Regions from separate parts of the Pedomonas sp. genome, predicted to be linked through region 1. Evidence: riboswitches for the same ligand, from Rfam matches in the RefSeq annotation. Region 1 holds a riboswitch; the other holds the start of a gene.
The links. Region 1 has a riboswitch for cobalamin ahead of VIG90_RS19340 (ABC transporter substrate-binding protein). Riboswitches for the same ligand answer to the same signal wherever they lie in the genome.
Positions count from the first base shown of each region.

Region 2: another riboswitch for cobalamin. It lies ahead of cobW (cobalamin biosynthesis protein CobW); the one in region 1 lies ahead of VIG90_RS19340 (ABC transporter substrate-binding protein).

Region 1 is NZ_DATBUP010000268.1:20,008-27,998, forward strand. It holds gene VIG90_RS19315 (hypothetical protein) at 1-110, shown strand, start outside; gene VIG90_RS19320 (OsmC family protein) at 91-588, opposite strand; gene VIG90_RS19325 (acyl-CoA dehydrogenase) at 726-1,967, opposite strand; gene VIG90_RS19330 (ABC transporter ATP-binding protein) at 2,132-2,917, opposite strand; gene VIG90_RS19335 (iron ABC transporter permease) at 2,914-3,900, opposite strand; gene VIG90_RS19340 (ABC transporter substrate-binding protein) at 3,897-4,826, opposite strand; cobalamin riboswitch at 5,047-5,278, opposite strand; gene VIG90_RS19345 (hypothetical protein) at 5,427-5,747, opposite strand; gene VIG90_RS19350 (hypothetical protein) at 5,859-6,557, opposite strand; gene VIG90_RS19355 (hypothetical protein) at 6,754-6,909, shown strand; gene VIG90_RS19360 (TonB-dependent receptor plug domain-containing protein) at 7,039-7,991, opposite strand, start outside.
Region 2 is NZ_DATBUP010000137.1:20,025-28,015, reverse strand. It holds gene modB (molybdate ABC transporter permease subunit) at 1-568, opposite strand, end outside; gene modA (molybdate ABC transporter substrate-binding protein) at 574-1,341, opposite strand; gene VIG90_RS10560 (winged helix-turn-helix domain-containing protein) at 1,460-1,834, opposite strand; cobalamin riboswitch at 2,080-2,306, shown strand; gene cobW (cobalamin biosynthesis protein CobW) at 2,487-3,524, shown strand; gene cobN (cobaltochelatase subunit CobN) at 3,531-6,812, shown strand; gene VIG90_RS10545 (cobalamin biosynthesis protein CobG) at 6,809-7,921, shown strand; gene VIG90_RS10540 (precorrin-8X methylmutase) at 7,921-7,991, shown strand, end outside.

The sequences.
Region 1 (7,991 bases):
CCCTGCTGGCAGCGCCGGTGCTGCTCGTCCTTCTGATCCTGATCTACTGGCTCGTGCGCGTGCGCTGGCCTCTCAAGCGTTCTGCCGCGCTCAACTCATCAGCGATGTGACGATCTGCATCTTGCCGGTCAGCGTGCGGTGAACCGGGCACTTGTTGGCAATCTCCAGCAACCGCGCCCGCTGCGCCTCATCCAACGCGCCGTGCAATACCAGATTGAGATTAATGCGCTCCATGTTGGTGACGCCGGTCTCGCAGTCCACGCAGTCGCGGACGTGCAGCCGCTCATGCCTCAGGCTGACGACGATGCCTTCCAGCGGCCAGCCCTTGCGATCGGCATAAAGCCGCACCGTCATGGACGTGCAGCTGCCCAGCGCCATTAGCAGATAATCGTAGGGGTTCGGTCCGGCATCGCCGCCGCCCACATCAATGGGCTCGTCCGCCACCAGATGATGCTTGCCCGCGCGCAGCAGTTGCGTGAATGGCGCACCCGGCTGGCTGGCGACGATGACCTCACCCGTGGGAAGGTCCGCACTATGCTGGCTGAAACCGCCGGGCTGACCGGTCGCGGTGGTGTTCACATCCGTCATGACGCTGCTCTCCTTCCGCCCGCATGACGAAAGGACGCCTCAGCCCGGCATGGGTTGCATGACGCAGCGGGAAAGCCATGTTTGTTTTCGCAGGAGAGACCCGTCTCTCCTGCGAATGAACCCCTGCAATAAAAAGGTTAGGCGAACGCCTGAATGCCGGTCTGTGCCCGGCCCAGAATGAGGGCGTGCACGTCATGGGTGCCTTCGTAGGTGTTGACGGCTTCCAGGTTGATCATGTGGCGGATGACATGGAATTCATCTGAAATGCCGTTGCCGCCGTGCATGTCACGGGCGGTGCGGGCGATCTCCAGCGCCTTGCCGCAGTTGTTGCGCTTGAGGAGGGAAATCGCCTCGGGCGCGAGCTTGCCTTCATCCATCAGGCGGCCCGCCTGAAGACAGGCGGCCAGCCCCAGCGTGATCTCGGTCTGCATGTCCGCCAGCTTTTTCTGGAACAGTTGGGTGGCGGCCAGAGGGCGGCCGAACTGCTTGCGATCCAGTCCGTACTGGCGGGCGGCGTGCCAGCAGAATTCCGCCGCACCGAGCGAACCCCAAGCAATGCCGTAGCGCGCATTGTTGAGGCAGCCGAACGGCCCGCCCAGACCCTTGATTTCCGGGAACATGCGGTCCTCTGGAATGAACACCTCGTCCAGCACCACCTCGCCGGTCAAGCCCGCACGCAGGGAGAACTTGCCCTCGATCTTGGGCGTCGAGAGACCTTTGTCCCCGCGCTCGACGATGAAGCCTCGGATTTCGTCCTTGCCTTCCTCGTTCGCCAGCTTGGCCCAGATCACGAACACCTGCGCGATGGGCGAGTTGGTGATCCACATCTTGGAGCCATTCAGCACGAAGCCGCCATCCACACGGCGGGCCCGGGTTTTCATGCTGCCCGGGTCAGAGCCCGCATCTGGTTCGGTGAGGCCAAAGGAGCCGACCCATTCGCCAGTGGCGAGCTTGGGAAGATATTTCTCGCGGTGCGCTTCGGTGCCGTAAGCGTAGATCGGCCACATTACCAGCGAAGACTGCACGGAAAGGGTGGAGCGATAGGCGGAGTCCACCCGCTCCACCTCGCGGGCGATGAGGCCATAGGAGACGTAAGACACGCCGGGGCAGCCGTAGCCCTTGATGGTGGAGCCGAGCAGGCCGAGCGCCCCTGCTTCGGTCATCATCTCGGGGAAGAACTTTTCATGCCGGTTGCCTTCCACCACGCGGGGCATGAGCTTTTCCTGACAATAGGCCCGGGCGCTGTCACGAATGAGGCGCTCCTCTTCGGTCAGGCTCTCCTCCAGCAGCAGCGGGTCTTCCCAGCGGAACTTGGGCCAGGTGATTTTCCGGGGGCCGGTTGATGCCGTCGCCTCGGTCTGGATGCTCGCCTCGCTCATGGTGTCTCCTCCCCCTTCGTGTGGGTTGGCCTCTGGTGGACAGGCCGGTTCTCAACGCGGGTAGAACATCCCACCAAACCGTGCCAACGACCACAGACAAAGCGCCGAAGGAAGGGGCTATTCCGCCGTCAAAATGACGAAGAGCGCGAGCCGCCTGCTGAACCTCAGCCCAGCCGCAGCCGCTGCGTGGGCAGTACCACCCGCTCGCCATTGGCCGCCGTCACCACTTCCACGGCAACGCCGTAAGCCACGGACATGACATCCGGCGTCAGCACCGTGACGGGCGGGCCATCCGCCACGACCTTGCCCGTGCGCATGACGATCACCCGATCCGCCAGCCGGCCCACCAGCGCCAGGTCATGCAAGGTGACGATAACGCCCCGCCCTTCCTGTGCCAGTTCGCGCAGCAGGCGCACGATGTCGAGCTGGAAGGCCGGGTCCAGCCCGGCCAGCGGCTCGTCCGCCAGAATCCAGTCCGGCTCCCCTGCCAGCACGCGGGCCAGCAGCACGCGCGCCCGTTCGCCGCCTGACAGCGTCAGGATATTGCGGTCACGCAGGTGCCCGAGTTCGCAGCGGTTGATCGCGTCCTCTACTGCCGCGTCATCAGCCGGGCTGGTGCTGATACCGGTGCGGCCATACGGCAGCCGCCCGAGGCGCACGACGGTCTCCACGTCCAGACCCCACGCCACCTCGCGGCCCTGCGCCAGAAAACCGATGCGCAGTGCCCGCTCGCGCGGGTCCATCAGGGAAAGATCGGCAAAGTCAAGGAACACGGAGCCGCTGCTCGGCTCACGGCCGCCGCACAGGCTTGCAAGCCACGTGGACTTGCCGGCGCCGTTGGGGCCGAGCACCGCCGTCACTTCGCCGGAGCGGAAGGTGACGTTCACCGGGCCGACGAGACGGCGCGAGGGCACATCGACGGTCAGGTCTTCACAGGCGAGCGTACTCATGCCAGCTGGCTCCGCATTTTCATGAGCAGGTAAAGGAAGAACGGCGCGCCCAGCACCGCCATGACGATGCCCAGCTTCACCTCGGTGCCGCCGGGCAGCGCCCGCACCACCGTATCCGCTGCCAGCACGAGGGCACTGCCGCCGAAGATGCTGGGCACGAGAAGCGCGCCGGGCCGCGCGCCAACCCACGGGCGCAGCAGGTGCGGCACCACCAGACCGACGAAACCGATGATGCCGGTCACCGCAACGGTCGCCCCGACGGAAATGCCGACGCCGAACAGAATGCGGCGGTGGGTAGCTGCAAGGTCGATCCCCATGGTGCGGGCGGTCATCTCGCCAAGGCTGAGACCGTCCAGCGCGCGTCCGGTCGTCAGCAGCACGCCGCCGCCCAGCAGCACGAACGGCAGGATGATCCAGACGTCGCTCATGCTGCGGTCCGTCAGCGCGCCCATCATCCAGTTGATGATCTCCGCCGTGGCGAAGGGGCTGGGTGCAAGGCTGATGGCAAAGGAGGTCAGGGCCCCAGCAAGGCTGTTGAGGATAATGCCCGCCAGAATGAAGGTGGTCACGCGGTTGGTCTCCACGGCCAGCAGATAGAGCAGCGCCATGCCCGCAACCGCCGCTGCCATGGCACACACCGGCAGCACCCAGATGGCGACGCCGGAAACCCCGAACCAGATGGCCAGGACCGCGCCGAACGCCGCGCAGGCGGAGACGCCAAGGACGCCGGGGTCTGCCAGCGGATTGCGCAGGTAGCCCTGCATGACCGCGCCCGCCAGCCCGAGCGCCCCGCCCACCAGAATGGCGAGCAGGGTTCGAGGCAGGCGCAGATCAAGAATGATGAAGGTCCGGGTGGCTTCCTCATGTGAGAAAATGCCCCACGGCGACACCCACACCTTGCCCACTCCCAGAGAGAGGACGGCCAGCATGAGGATGAGACCGGCAAGGACGGGCAGAACAGGGAGGGACGCGGCGCGGTTCATGAGGCGTTTTCCAAAGCAGTGCGGGCAAGGCGAAGATAGCGTGCGGCTTCCAGCAACGTTGGCCCCCCGCAGTACAACAGCTGCCGGGGATAGGGAGAGGCAAGCATGCGGCCTTCCAGTCGCTTGAGCACCGGATGGGAGAGCAGGCGATCACCCCCGGCGCTGGCATCGGCACCGTCCGCGCCGGTCAACAGCAGGCGGGGCGGATTTTCGACCAGTTCTTCCAGCCGCACGACGCCCCAGAAGTTGACGCCGTAGCGCGCCGAGACGTTGCGCAGCCCGGCGCGGGCCAGCAGATCGTCCTGCAACGTGCCTGCGCCCGGCGAGAAGCCGCCCGGCTGAAGGATGAGAGCGGGCACCGGCGGTCCGGCATCCGACGCTTGCGGGCGCAGAGCCTCCAGCGCCGCCTCGATCCGGCGCACCAATGCCTCACCCCGTTCAGGATGGCCGACGCGGGCGGCAACATCCCGAACCTGAGCATGACTTTCCTCGACCGTTGCAGGCACGCCGAACAACGCCACCGGAATGTTCATGCGCTCCAGCGCCCGACGGGTGGCGGGAGCGGTATGAATGCTGGCCAGCACCAGATCCGGCTTCAGAAGCAGGATTTCCTCGGCCGTCTCGTAGGTCACGGGGAAGCGCCGCGCCGCCTGCGCAACAGCGGATTGCTCCGGATCGCGCGAGAAGTGGCTGAGCGCCGTGATCTGGGCGTCATCGGCCACTTCCAAAAGAATGGCGTCAAGACAGGGATTGAGGGAGACGATCCGCCGAGGTCTGTTTTCCTTGAGCAGAGCGGCGCTATCCGCATCCGTCCTGCCCGGGGCAATGGCGGCGATGGCGTTCCTTGCCTCCGACAGCCCCGAGATGGCGAACGGCAAGGAGGCGGTCAGAAGCGTTGCCAGCAACCACGCTGCGCCGCGCCCCATCCTTCGCCTTCGTTCCTGTTTGCGGCTGCACCGCACCTGTGCTTCCGACACGACCCTGACCCACGTGAGGCCGGCATGCGACCCACGGGGCACGGCACCGGCACCTTCCACCAAGGCCGGAGCGAAGCGGCGTCAGGACATGACGAGGTTCCGCGCGCTGACCGGCCAGCTCGGCGTCGTCTCACGGGAAAACCGCTCGCCCGGCACACCCCGACCGCGCGAAGGACGACTGCGGCAGGCAGGTCTCCTGGCTTGCGGGTCATCGTTCGGTGCGCGCCGCCTTCCCGGCCCCCGGCATAAAAGCTGGGCCCAGTGGCTCGATAGCGCGCGAACTCGCCGCATACAGTTGCGGGGGCAGCCCCGGATTGCCGGCCGGCCCCAGGAGGACCAGCGCGTCACCGGGTTCCCTTTTCACCCCCGGTTGAGGGGGAACCTGCCGCAGCGATTTGGGTAAACCTGCCGGCATGGGCCGTCAAGGCAACGATTCTGCACACCCAGGGCGATCCGATCATACCCGGGGCGATCAGGGTCGGCCCGAAAAGACTGTGGCGGCAGGAGATCCCGCCGCCACGACCTGTTCAGCATGTGTGCAGGCAACGACTAGCGCTGCTGGTGCTCGCCCTTGCCATGCTCGGGGCGATCCATCGGCTCGTTGTCCTGCTGGGGCTTTGCGTCCACATCCCGCTCTGGATGGGCCACGTGATCGGTTTCCGGGTGCTGGTCCGACGGCCGGAAATCACATTCCTTCGGCTGAACGCGCGGGCCGTCAACCACCATGGATACGGGGTCGCTGGCCGGGAAGGATTCCTCGATCGCTTCGTCCAGAGCTTCGTCGGCGCGCTTGACCGTTTCTTTCTTGCAATCGTCAGGCACGCCCTTGTCCTTGTTCGGATCGACGGACGAAGGGGACTGGTTTGTCATTGCACGTCTCCATTCTTGCGGGGCGAAGCAGGACATTGATGCAGTGGCAGCGGTTCGCCCCTTATGAAAGAAAACCGCAAATACCTTGATCTGTTCCTCTGCTCGTCGCCCTTACTGCCCAGTTTGGGTAACTCTGCCCTGAAGGACGAGGCGTCCGGAGGCGACATCGATCGGCCGCACGCAGACAAGCGGCGAAGGTCCGCTGTTGCTGACCACCATGCTGGCCGTCATGCCATCGAACCGCAGCGTGTTCTTGTCGCCAAGCATTGCGGCAGGCACCTCCACGTCCAGCGTATTGCCGGTCATTGCGGTGGACAGGCTGGCGGGCTTGGTCATCAGCGGCAGGGCACCGGGCGCGGCGGCCATGCCGTCCATGATCCGGAGCCCGTAGGGCCCGCAGCCCATGGAGGGCACCAGCACCATCCAGTGCGGATGCCAGTCCATCGAGAAGCGGGTGCCGCCGACGTCTTCCACCAGATCCGGATGGCTCACCAGCGCCAGCGCCAGCAGGCCCTGCCCGCGCGGGAAGCCCGCTGCGGCGGTATCGGCGCTTGTCGGCCAGATATACGCATACATCTGGCTGCCCTCGAATTTTCCGATACGGGGCGGCACGCTGGCCCCCGCATTGCCGCGCAGCGTCATGCGGAAGTGCAGGAGATCCCCATCCGCGCGAACCTCTGCGGTACTGATATCAAATGTCGGGTCGATGGCCTCGTTCACAGGCGACATGATTGCATTGGCCAGCGCAACCCCACCAAGGCCGAAGGCCGTCAATCCAATTGCGGCTGTGACAAAGCGCGTTTTACGCATGCGGAACCCCTCTTCATTTTCATTTAATAAACGAAACCGAAGCCGGTTAGCTCCGCGCCGCTGGTGGAAACCCCGGTGGAAACCAGCGCCCGAACCGAGAATGCGGGACGGCCAGCGACCGCCCCGCATTCCGGGTGTTGCTGTGCGCAGTACGGCCAGCAACAGACGTTAGCGCTGCTGCTCCGAGCTATTCGGATTGCTGCTGACGCTGCGGCTGCTGGCGCTGCTGTTGCTGCTTCTGCTGGCCCTGTTGGCCCTGCTGCTTCTGCTGGCCCTGCTGGCCTTGTTGACCTTGCTGGCCCTGCTGGCCTTGCTGACGTTGGTTAGCCATCGTGCATCTCCTTGGTTCTAACCCCCGTGCTATCGACAACGAGGAGTGACGGAGGGTGGTTCCGGCTGTCGGCTTTCCGCCACCCCCCAATACACAAAAGGGGCAGCCACAGGCCGCCCCTTCCGCACGATGTATTGAAAGTGAAACGGGTCAGTAGGTCGCGCGCAAGCCGATGAAGGCCCCCCGACCCAAGACGCCATAGCCGTTGATCACTTCGTAATCCGCATCGAACAGATTCTCGACCCGCCCGTAGAGCTCCAGCCCCTTGGTCACGGCGTAGCTGGCGCGCACGTCCACCAGCGTATAACCGTCCAGCGGGTTCAGCTGCCCGGCCGAGTCATAGCTGTCGCCGGTCATGGTCAGGCTGGCCGACAGGCTGAAGCGATCATTCGCCTGCCAGTTGACCGAGGTCTGGAAGCTGTCGCGGGCGCGGCGGGCAAGGTCGGTGTCGGTCACCTCGTTGCGCGGCTTCAGCCTGGTGTAGCTGGCCTTGATGACCAGCGGATCGATGGGCTGCACCAAGAGGCCCAGCTCAAGCCCCTTGAACGAGGCCCGCGCCACGTTGTCATAATAGCCCCAGCGGCCCGAGGCGCACTGCGGATCGCCCACGGTGCAGTTCACATAGTCGATCTGGTTGTTCAGCTTGTTCTGGAACCAGGTGGCGCTGACGCGGATGCGCCCTTCCACGAAGCCCTGATCGATGCCGACTTCCCAGCCCTTGCTGGTTTCGGCCTGAAGGTCCGCGTTTCCGTAGATGCTGTAGAGCTGATAGAGCGTCGGCGCCTTGAACCCCTCGCCCCAGTTGGCACGCAGCAGCGTGTCCGTCTGCGGAACCTGATAGGCGCCCGCCACACGGAAGCTGGTGTGATCGCCGAAAGTGTCGTGATCGTCATAGCGCACGCCCGCCGTCAGGGTGAGGTTCTCCACCAGCGTGGCCTGACCCTGCGCATAGAGGCTGTGCATATCAACGGCAGCCTTCAGCGGCTCCAGATCCCACTGCCCGATGTTGCGGATCTTGGTGCGCTCGGTCTCCGCGCCGAAGGTCAGCTCGGCCGCCTCGGTGACGCGGACGACACCCTGATACTCGAACCGGCGGTTCTGGC
Region 2 (7,991 bases), on a different contig from region 1:
GAAGGGCTGAATAGATGGCGATGGGCAAGGTCCGGGTCTCCCCTGGAATATTGGAGACGAAGGTGATCGTTGCCCCGAACTCTCCAATCGAGCGCGCAAATCCAAGGACGGCGCCGGCAAGCACGCCCGGCAGCGACAGGGGCACGGTGATCGTCAGGAACGTGTAGGCCGGGCTTGCTCCAAGCGTCCTTGCCGCACCCTCGAGGCGACGATCCACCGCTTCAAGGGACAAGCGGATCGCCCGCACGATCAGCGGCAGCGCCATCACAGCCGCTGCCAGCGCTGCCCCGGTCCAGCGGAACATGAAGGTGATGCCGAACCAGTCCTCCAGGAGGCGACCGGCCGGGCCGTTGGTTCCAAAGGCAAGCAGCAGCAGCCAGCCTGTCACGACGGGCGGCAGCACAAGGGGCAAGTGGATCACAGCATCGAGCACAACCTTGCCCGGAAACCGGCCACGGGCCAGCAGCCAGGCAAGAGCGAAGGCGATCGGCAGCGTGCCGGCCACGGCCACGGCGCTCACCTTGAGCGAGAGCCGGATGATGTTCCATTCGTCAGGCGTCAGCAGCATTGGAATTACCGCGGAGTGAAGCCGTAGCGCTGAAAGATCGCCTTGCCCTCGGGCGAGACGAGGAAGCGCCGGAAGGCCTCAGCATCGGCGCTGGTTGACGTCTTGAGCGCTGCAACCGGATAGGTAATCGGGGGGTGGGTGTCCTCGGGGAACGTGCCGACAATCCGGACGGCCTTGGCCGCCCTGGCATCGGTCATATAGACGATCCCGAACGGGGCCTCGCCGCGCTCGACCAGCGCAAGCGCGGCCCGAACGTTTTCCGCCCGGGCAATCCGGGCCTCGATGCCATGCCAGACGCCAAGACTTGAGAGCGCGGCCTTGCCGTACTTGCCGGCCGGAACCGCGTCGGGATCGGCCATCGCCAGCCGGCCGGTCCCCAGAGCCCGGCCGAGCGGAAAGCCCGGCCCGATGGTGAGCCTGGCCTTGCTTGTCGCAGGCGCGACCAGAACAAGGCTGTTGGCAAGAAAGGATGCGCGCGTCCCGGGGCGGATCAGACCCTTGCCCGCGACATGATCCATCCAGGGTTCATCAGCCGAAATGAAGAGATCAGCGGGCGCGCCGGCGATGATCTGCCGGGCAAGCGCCGAGGAGGCGGCAAACGAAAGCGTCGGCTCGAGATGGCCCATCGCCGCCCAGGCCTGCGCTGCAGCTGTCAGCGACTCCTGGAGGCTGGCGGCGGCAAGCACAAGCGGAGCCTTCTGCCGCGCCGCCGCAGGGCCGAGGCCGGCCCCGACAAGCGCCAGAACCAGCAGCAGGCGGCAAAGCAATCGCATGTGGGCATCTCCGTTCGACGCTATGCACCGCGGTATATAGCGTTGATGGCATGTTGTCAGCAGGCGTTCTGTCGGGAAGGCTGGTCATCGGTCCTCTCGCTCATCGGCCTTTTGGCCGTCAGTCCTGCCGGGAGGTCTTGGGAGCAGCGCGCATCGGCTCGAGCAGCATGAGAAGCGGATCGCCTTCGACGGCCTCGGCCATTTTCCGCTCGATTGTGCGGAAGCGCTGCAGCACCTGCCGACCGAGCGGCGACAGCCGGGCGCCGCCGCCATGCGGGCCGCCTGCGGCCGTGTCCACGAGTGGTTCGCGCCAGCACCGGTTCATCGTGTCGACGAGCAGCCAGGTACGCCGATAGCTCATGCCGAGCGCGCGCCCGGCAGCCGAGATCGAGCCGTGCGTGTCGATGGCATCGAGCAGATCGGCCTTGCCGGGGCCCATGGCGATCTCGTCGCCACAGAAGAGCTGCGCTTTCAGCTTGAGCGGTCCCACCATGGCCATGGCCAGCAACGCCTCCCCGTCATTATCATGCCCGCATCACCTCGGAGCCTTTTGCCGCGTCCTGGCTGTGACTTCAATCGCGCGGCGCCCTTCTTCCCGCGGCGACGGGCCTGCCGCGGGAAGAAGGGCGCGGCAGGGCCGTTGCCCCCGGGCAATGGAAGGGTTGCGATCTGGCTCACGAAGCCATTGGCTTTTTAAAAAGGCTGCCGTACAAACGCTTCGTTGGCAGATCAGCTCTGCTGACACCAGATCGCGCCGGTGCCCCGAGAGGGGCTTAAAGGGGAATGCGGTGCGGGAGCTTGCTCCCAAGTCCGCAGCTGTCCCTGCAACTGTAAGCGGTGAGCGCGATGCACAGGCCCTCGTAACCGGGGGCAGCCACTGGAGAGCGCGTAAGCGCAGACCTGGGAAGGCGTGCATCAAGCTGTGACCCGCGAGCCAGGAGACCTGCCGGCGTTTGGTCGCTCTTGCCGCGGTCCAGGGAATGGCCATGGCACGGTAACTTTCCGTCTGGGCGACGAAGCTGTGCAGCTGGGGCTGCACGGATGCGCGGTAACGGGTGCCTCAACGCGCCCGCCCGTCTTCGCGCGCCGACCGGACTTGTCCGGCAAGCCCCCGCATTCATCGCCTCGGCGCGTGGGGAGTTACCATGCCGGATCTTGCCAAGGTCCCTGTCACGATCGTGACCGGCTTTCTGGGTGCAGGGAAGACCACGCTGATCAGCCACCTGATCCGCAATGCGGGCGGCCGCAGGCTGGCCGTGGTGGTCAATGAGTTCGGAACGCTGGGTGTGGATGGCGATATTCTCCAGACCTGTGCCATTCCTGATTGCCCGGCAGAGAACATCATTGAGCTTGCCAACGGCTGCATCTGCTGCACCGTTGCGGACGATTTCATCCCGACGGTTGAAACGCTGCTCGCGCTTGATCCGCGCCCCGACCACATTCTCATCGAAACGTCGGGCCTGGCTCTGCCCAAGCCTTTGCTCAAGGCATTCGACTGGCCTGCGATCCGCAGCCGGATCACGGTCGATGGCGTGCTGGCGCTGGCGGATGCCGATGCCATTGCCGCCGGACGGTTCGCACCGGATGTGGCGGCGCTCAACGCGCAGCGCGCCTCTGACCCAAGCATCGATCACGAAACGCCGCTTTCGGAAGTTTTTGAAGATCAGCTCGCCTGCGCTGACATGGTCCTGCTGACCAAGGGGGATCTGGCCGGGCCCGACGGCGTGGCCGCCGCCCGCGCCGTCATTGCAGCCGAGGCGCCGCGCCCGGTGCCCGTCATCGAGCTCGTAGACGGACGTGTCGACCCGCGCGTGATCTTGGGGTTGGGGGCCGCAGCTGAAGACGATCTTGCCGCGCGGCCATCGCATCATGATGGCGAGGACGACCATGAGCACGAGGATTTCAACAGCGCCATCATCCAATTCGGCGAGATCAAGGATCCGGCCGAACTGGCGGCACGGATCGAGACCCTGGCGCATGAGCAGCGCATTTTGCGAGTAAAGGGCTATGCCGCCGTTGCCGGCAAGCCCATGCGCCTCCTGGTGCAGGCGGTAGGCGCGCGGGTGCGCTACCAGTATGACCGTCCCTGGCGTCCGGACGAGCCGCGCCGCACCATGCTCGTTGTCATTGCCGAGCATGATCGGATCGTGCCCGAGGCCATCCGCACGGTGCTGCAGGGCTGACGCGCAATGCACGTCATCTTCCGGGAAACCCACGGGCTGGAGGAGACCGCCGTCCCGCAGGATCTGCTGCAGGAGCCGGCGGATCTGGTCGTGCTGTCTTTTTCCGACAGCGACCTCGGGGCCTTTGCAACCGGATGGCATCAGGCCCGCGAGGCGGACGGGAATTTTCCCTCCCTCCGGCTCGCCAATCTGACCGCGCTGATGCATCCCTTGTCGGTGGATACCTATGTCGAGCGGACACTGTCCGGCGCCAGGGCGATCCTGATCCGGCTCATTGGCGGCATGCCGTACTGGAGCTATGGCCTGCAGCAGGTGGAGGCTTTGGCAAGAGCGCGCGGTCTGGTGCTCGCCGTACTGCCGGGCGACGGCCGCCCGGACAGCCGCCTGGATCAAATATCGACGGTGCCCAGGCCCATGCTGCGCGCGCTTGCCCGGCTGTGCGATGCGGGCGGGGCAGGCGCGGCGCAGGCAGCCTTGGGCCTGCTCGCACGGGCCGCAGGGCTGAAGGGTGCGCCCATACCCGACTGCCATCTGCTGCCGATGGCGGGAGGGTGGCATCCCGAGCGCGGTGTCCTCTGCCCGGACTCTGTCGTGCGTGATCCGGCCCGGCCGCTCGTCCTCATCGTCTTTTATCGCTCTTATCTTGCCGCCCACGATATCGAGCCCTTTGCCGCGCTCCATGCCGCCTTCGAGCGGAAAGGTTTCGAGACGCTCTCGATCTTCGTGCCTTCGCTGAAGGCGGACGCCGCGCGCCAGCAGGTGGACCGGTGGGTGCGGCGCCTTTTGCCAGCGGCAATCCTGAACGCCACGGCTTTTTCCGCGCGTGGTGAGGGCGGAGACACCCCGCTCGACGGTGCAGGCGTGCCGGTGTTCCAGCTGGCGCTTGCCACCTCCTCGCGTGCGGTCTGGGCGACGGCGTCGCGCGGCCTGTCTCCGGCAGACCTTGCCATGCATGTCGTGCTGCCCGAGGTTGACGGGCGGATCTTCACCGGGGTTGCCAGTTTCAAGGAGCCGGGCGCGCGCGATCCGTCTCTTGAATTTGCCCGCAATGCTCACAGGCCCGATCCGGACCGGATCGAGGCGATTGCGGCGCGTGTGACGGGCTGGATCGCGCTTGCGCGCAAGCCGGCTGGAGAGCGGCGCGTGGCGCTTGTGCTCTCCACCTACCCTGGAAAGCCGCACCAGTTGGCCCATGCCGTCGGACTGGATGCCCTTGCCTCCGCCGAGGCGATGCTCGCGGATCTGGCCGGGGCGGGTTATGCAACGCGCGAGCGGCCAGGGCTGGCAATGGCCTTGGCCAGCGAACATCTGGACTGGCCGGTATCTGAATATCGCAAGGCGCTGGCCGCATTGCCGGACAGTCTGCAGGCAGCACTTGGTGCAGCCTGGGGCGAGCCGGAGGCGGATACGGCCGTCGTGAAGGGCGCCTTCCGCTTTGCAGCCGTCCTGCTCGGCAACCTGCTCGTTGCCCTTCAGCCCGAGAGGGGAAATCCGGGGAGCCGCGACGGGGACTACCACGATCTCTCGCGCTGCCCGCGCCATGGTTATGTCGCCTTCTACCTCTGGCTGCGGCAGCAGCACATGGACGCGCTGGTGCATGTGGGTGCGCATGGCACCCTTGAATGGCTGCCGGGCAAGTCGGTGGCGCTGTCACAGGACTGCTGGCCCGAGGCGCTGACCGGAGCCATGCCGGTTATCTACCCCTTCATCGTCAACGATCCGGGTGAGGCAGCGCAGGCCAAGCGCCGCATCGGCGCTGTTGCACTCGGTCATGCGCCCCCGCCGCTGACGCCGACCGGCAGCGGCGCGGGGCTCGCCCGGATCGAGGCACTCTTGGATGAATTCTCCAATGCCGATGGGCTAGATCCGGCCCGCCGCGATCGCCTGCAACTGGCGATCCGCGAGGAAGCACGCCTCCAAGGGCTGGAGGCCGAACTGGGCCTTGACGCGGCAACCACCCTCATGGAGGCGATCACGCGGATCGACCGGTTCGTCTGCGACGTGAAGGAGAGCCAGTTCGGCGATGGGCTGCATGTCTTCGGGCGCGGAGAGCAAGGCGTGGCCGAGCGCGCCGGTCTGCTGGCGGCGCTCAACGGACGGCGCGTGGCACCCGGGCCTGCCGGCTCACCCTGGCGCGGGCGCATGGATGTGCTGCCGACGGGACGCAATCTCTATACGCTCGACCCGCGCGCCGTGCCGACCCCGACGGCCTATGAGCAGGGCATTCGTCTGGCCGAGGAATTGATCCGGCGTCATCTCCAGGATCATGGGGACTATCCGCGCGGGCTCGTCGTTGATCTTTGGGGATCAGCGACCATGCGCACGGCGGGCGAGGAGTTCGCCATGGCGCTCCACTTGCTTGGGGCCCGCCCGCTCTGGGACGTGGCCTCGGGGCGGGTCACGGGCGTTGAAATCCTGCCGCTCGCCTTGCTCGACCGGCCGCGCATCGATGTGACCCTGCGCGTCTCGGGCCTCTTCCGCGATGCCTTCCCGACGCTCCCCTTGCTTTTCGGGCAGGCCGTGCGGGCGCTGTGCGCGCGGGACGAGAGTGCGGACTGGAACCCCTTTGCGGGACGCCCTTCGGCTCCCCGCGTCTATGGTCCGCGCCCCGGGTGCTACGGCCTTGGCCTTGAAGATGCGGCAGAGGTTTATACCGAGACGGCCAGACGCGCGGCGGGAGAAGCATGGCTGGCAGCCTCAAGCCATGCGCTGGACGGGCCCGAAGCCGCAGCCGATCCCGAAGGGCTGCGTCGGCGCGTCGAGAGTGCCGATGCCTTTGTCCACCTCCAGGACCTGCCCGAGACCGATCTCCTGCTGGCGGCAGACTATGCCGCGCACGAGGCGGGCTTTGCGGCTGCCAAGGCCGTGACCGGCGGCGCTGCAGCGCTCTATCATCTCGACACTCGCGATCCTGCCCGCCCGGCCGCGCGCACGCTGCGCGAGGAGATCGCGCGCGTCGTGCGCGCGCGCGCCGCACATCCGGGCTGGATCGCAGGCATGATGCGTCACGGCTTTCGCGGGGGCGCGGAGCTGGCTGCAACGCTCGACCACTTAGGAGCGTTCGCGCACCTTGCAGCCAGCGTACCCTCGCACCTCTTTGATCTTTATTTTGACGCTACGCTTGGCGAGCCCGAGGTGCGGGAATTTCTCGAGCGGGAAAATCCCGGTGCGCTTGCGGCGATGGAGGCGCGTTTTGCGGCGCTTCATGCTGCTGGCCTCTGGCAAACGCGGCGCAATTCCATCCTTGCCAGCCTGCCGGTTGCCGGCGCCTTGAGGGACGAGGCATGAGCGAATTTCTCGTCAAGGGCTGGTGCCCCGATGCGTGGCGCCCGATGGCGGCAGGCGACGGGCTCCTGCTGCGGGTCAAGCCAAGGCTCGGGCGCCTGACGCGCACGCAGCTGCTCGGCCTGTGCGATGCCGCCCGCGCTTTCGGCAATGGCCTTATGGACATGACCCGCCGCGCCAATCTCCAGCTGCGCGGCGTCAGCCAGAATAGCTGGCCGGCACTCGTTGATCGGCTGGTCGAATTGGGACTGGTCGATGGCAATGCCACGGCCGAGACGCGCTGCAATGTTCTCGTCCCACCAGACTGGCGGGCAGGCGATGACACGCACCGCATTGCAGCCGAGCTTTTGGGGCGCCTTGAGGAACTGCCCAATCTGCCGGGCAAGGTCGGGTTTGCGATTGACGCCGGACCGGCACCAGCTTTGCTCGGCGTTGCCGGCGATTTTCGCATCGAGCGGGGCAAGGGCGGCCTGATCCTGCGGGCCGATGGCCGTCCTCTCGGCGCTCCGGTCGACGTGGGCCGGGAGGTGGATGCGCTGATCGCCCTTGCACGCTGGTTCGCAGAGAGCGGCGGCCTGGCTGCGGGCCGCATGGCCCGTCACAAGGCCTGCCTGCCGGATTGGGCGGTGGGCAAGCTTGCGCCAATGCCGCCTGTCGCTGCCATCGCGCCGGGGCCCCACTGGCTTGGCGCGGCCTTCGGACTTGCGTTCGGGCGGGTCGAGGCGGAGACGCTCACCCGGCTGGTCGAAGACGGGGCGGTCAGCGCCGTGCGGCTCACGCCCTGGCGCGTGCTTCTGGCCGAAGGCGCGCCGGTTGAGAGTATCCCGGACCTGCTCAGCGAGCCTAGCGACCCGCTGCTCGGCGTCGATGCCTGCCCCGGCGCGCCCTATTGTCCGCAGGCGACGGTCGAGGTCCGCGAGCTTGCCAGACGCTTGGCCCCGCATGCGCGCGGGCGGCTCCATGTCTCGGGCTGCGCCAAACACTGTGCCGCCACCCGGCCCGCCGCCTGCACCATCACCGGCCGCGATGGCCGGTATGATCTGCTGCGTGACGGCTGCACGCGCCCGGCCCTCAGCCGGCTGGAAATTCTTGCCTCCTTCGGAGCTGCCTGATGCCCTACCTTTACGAAACCGATGGCGCGGCGATCTATCGCCAGTCGTTCGCCACAATCCGCGCCGAGGC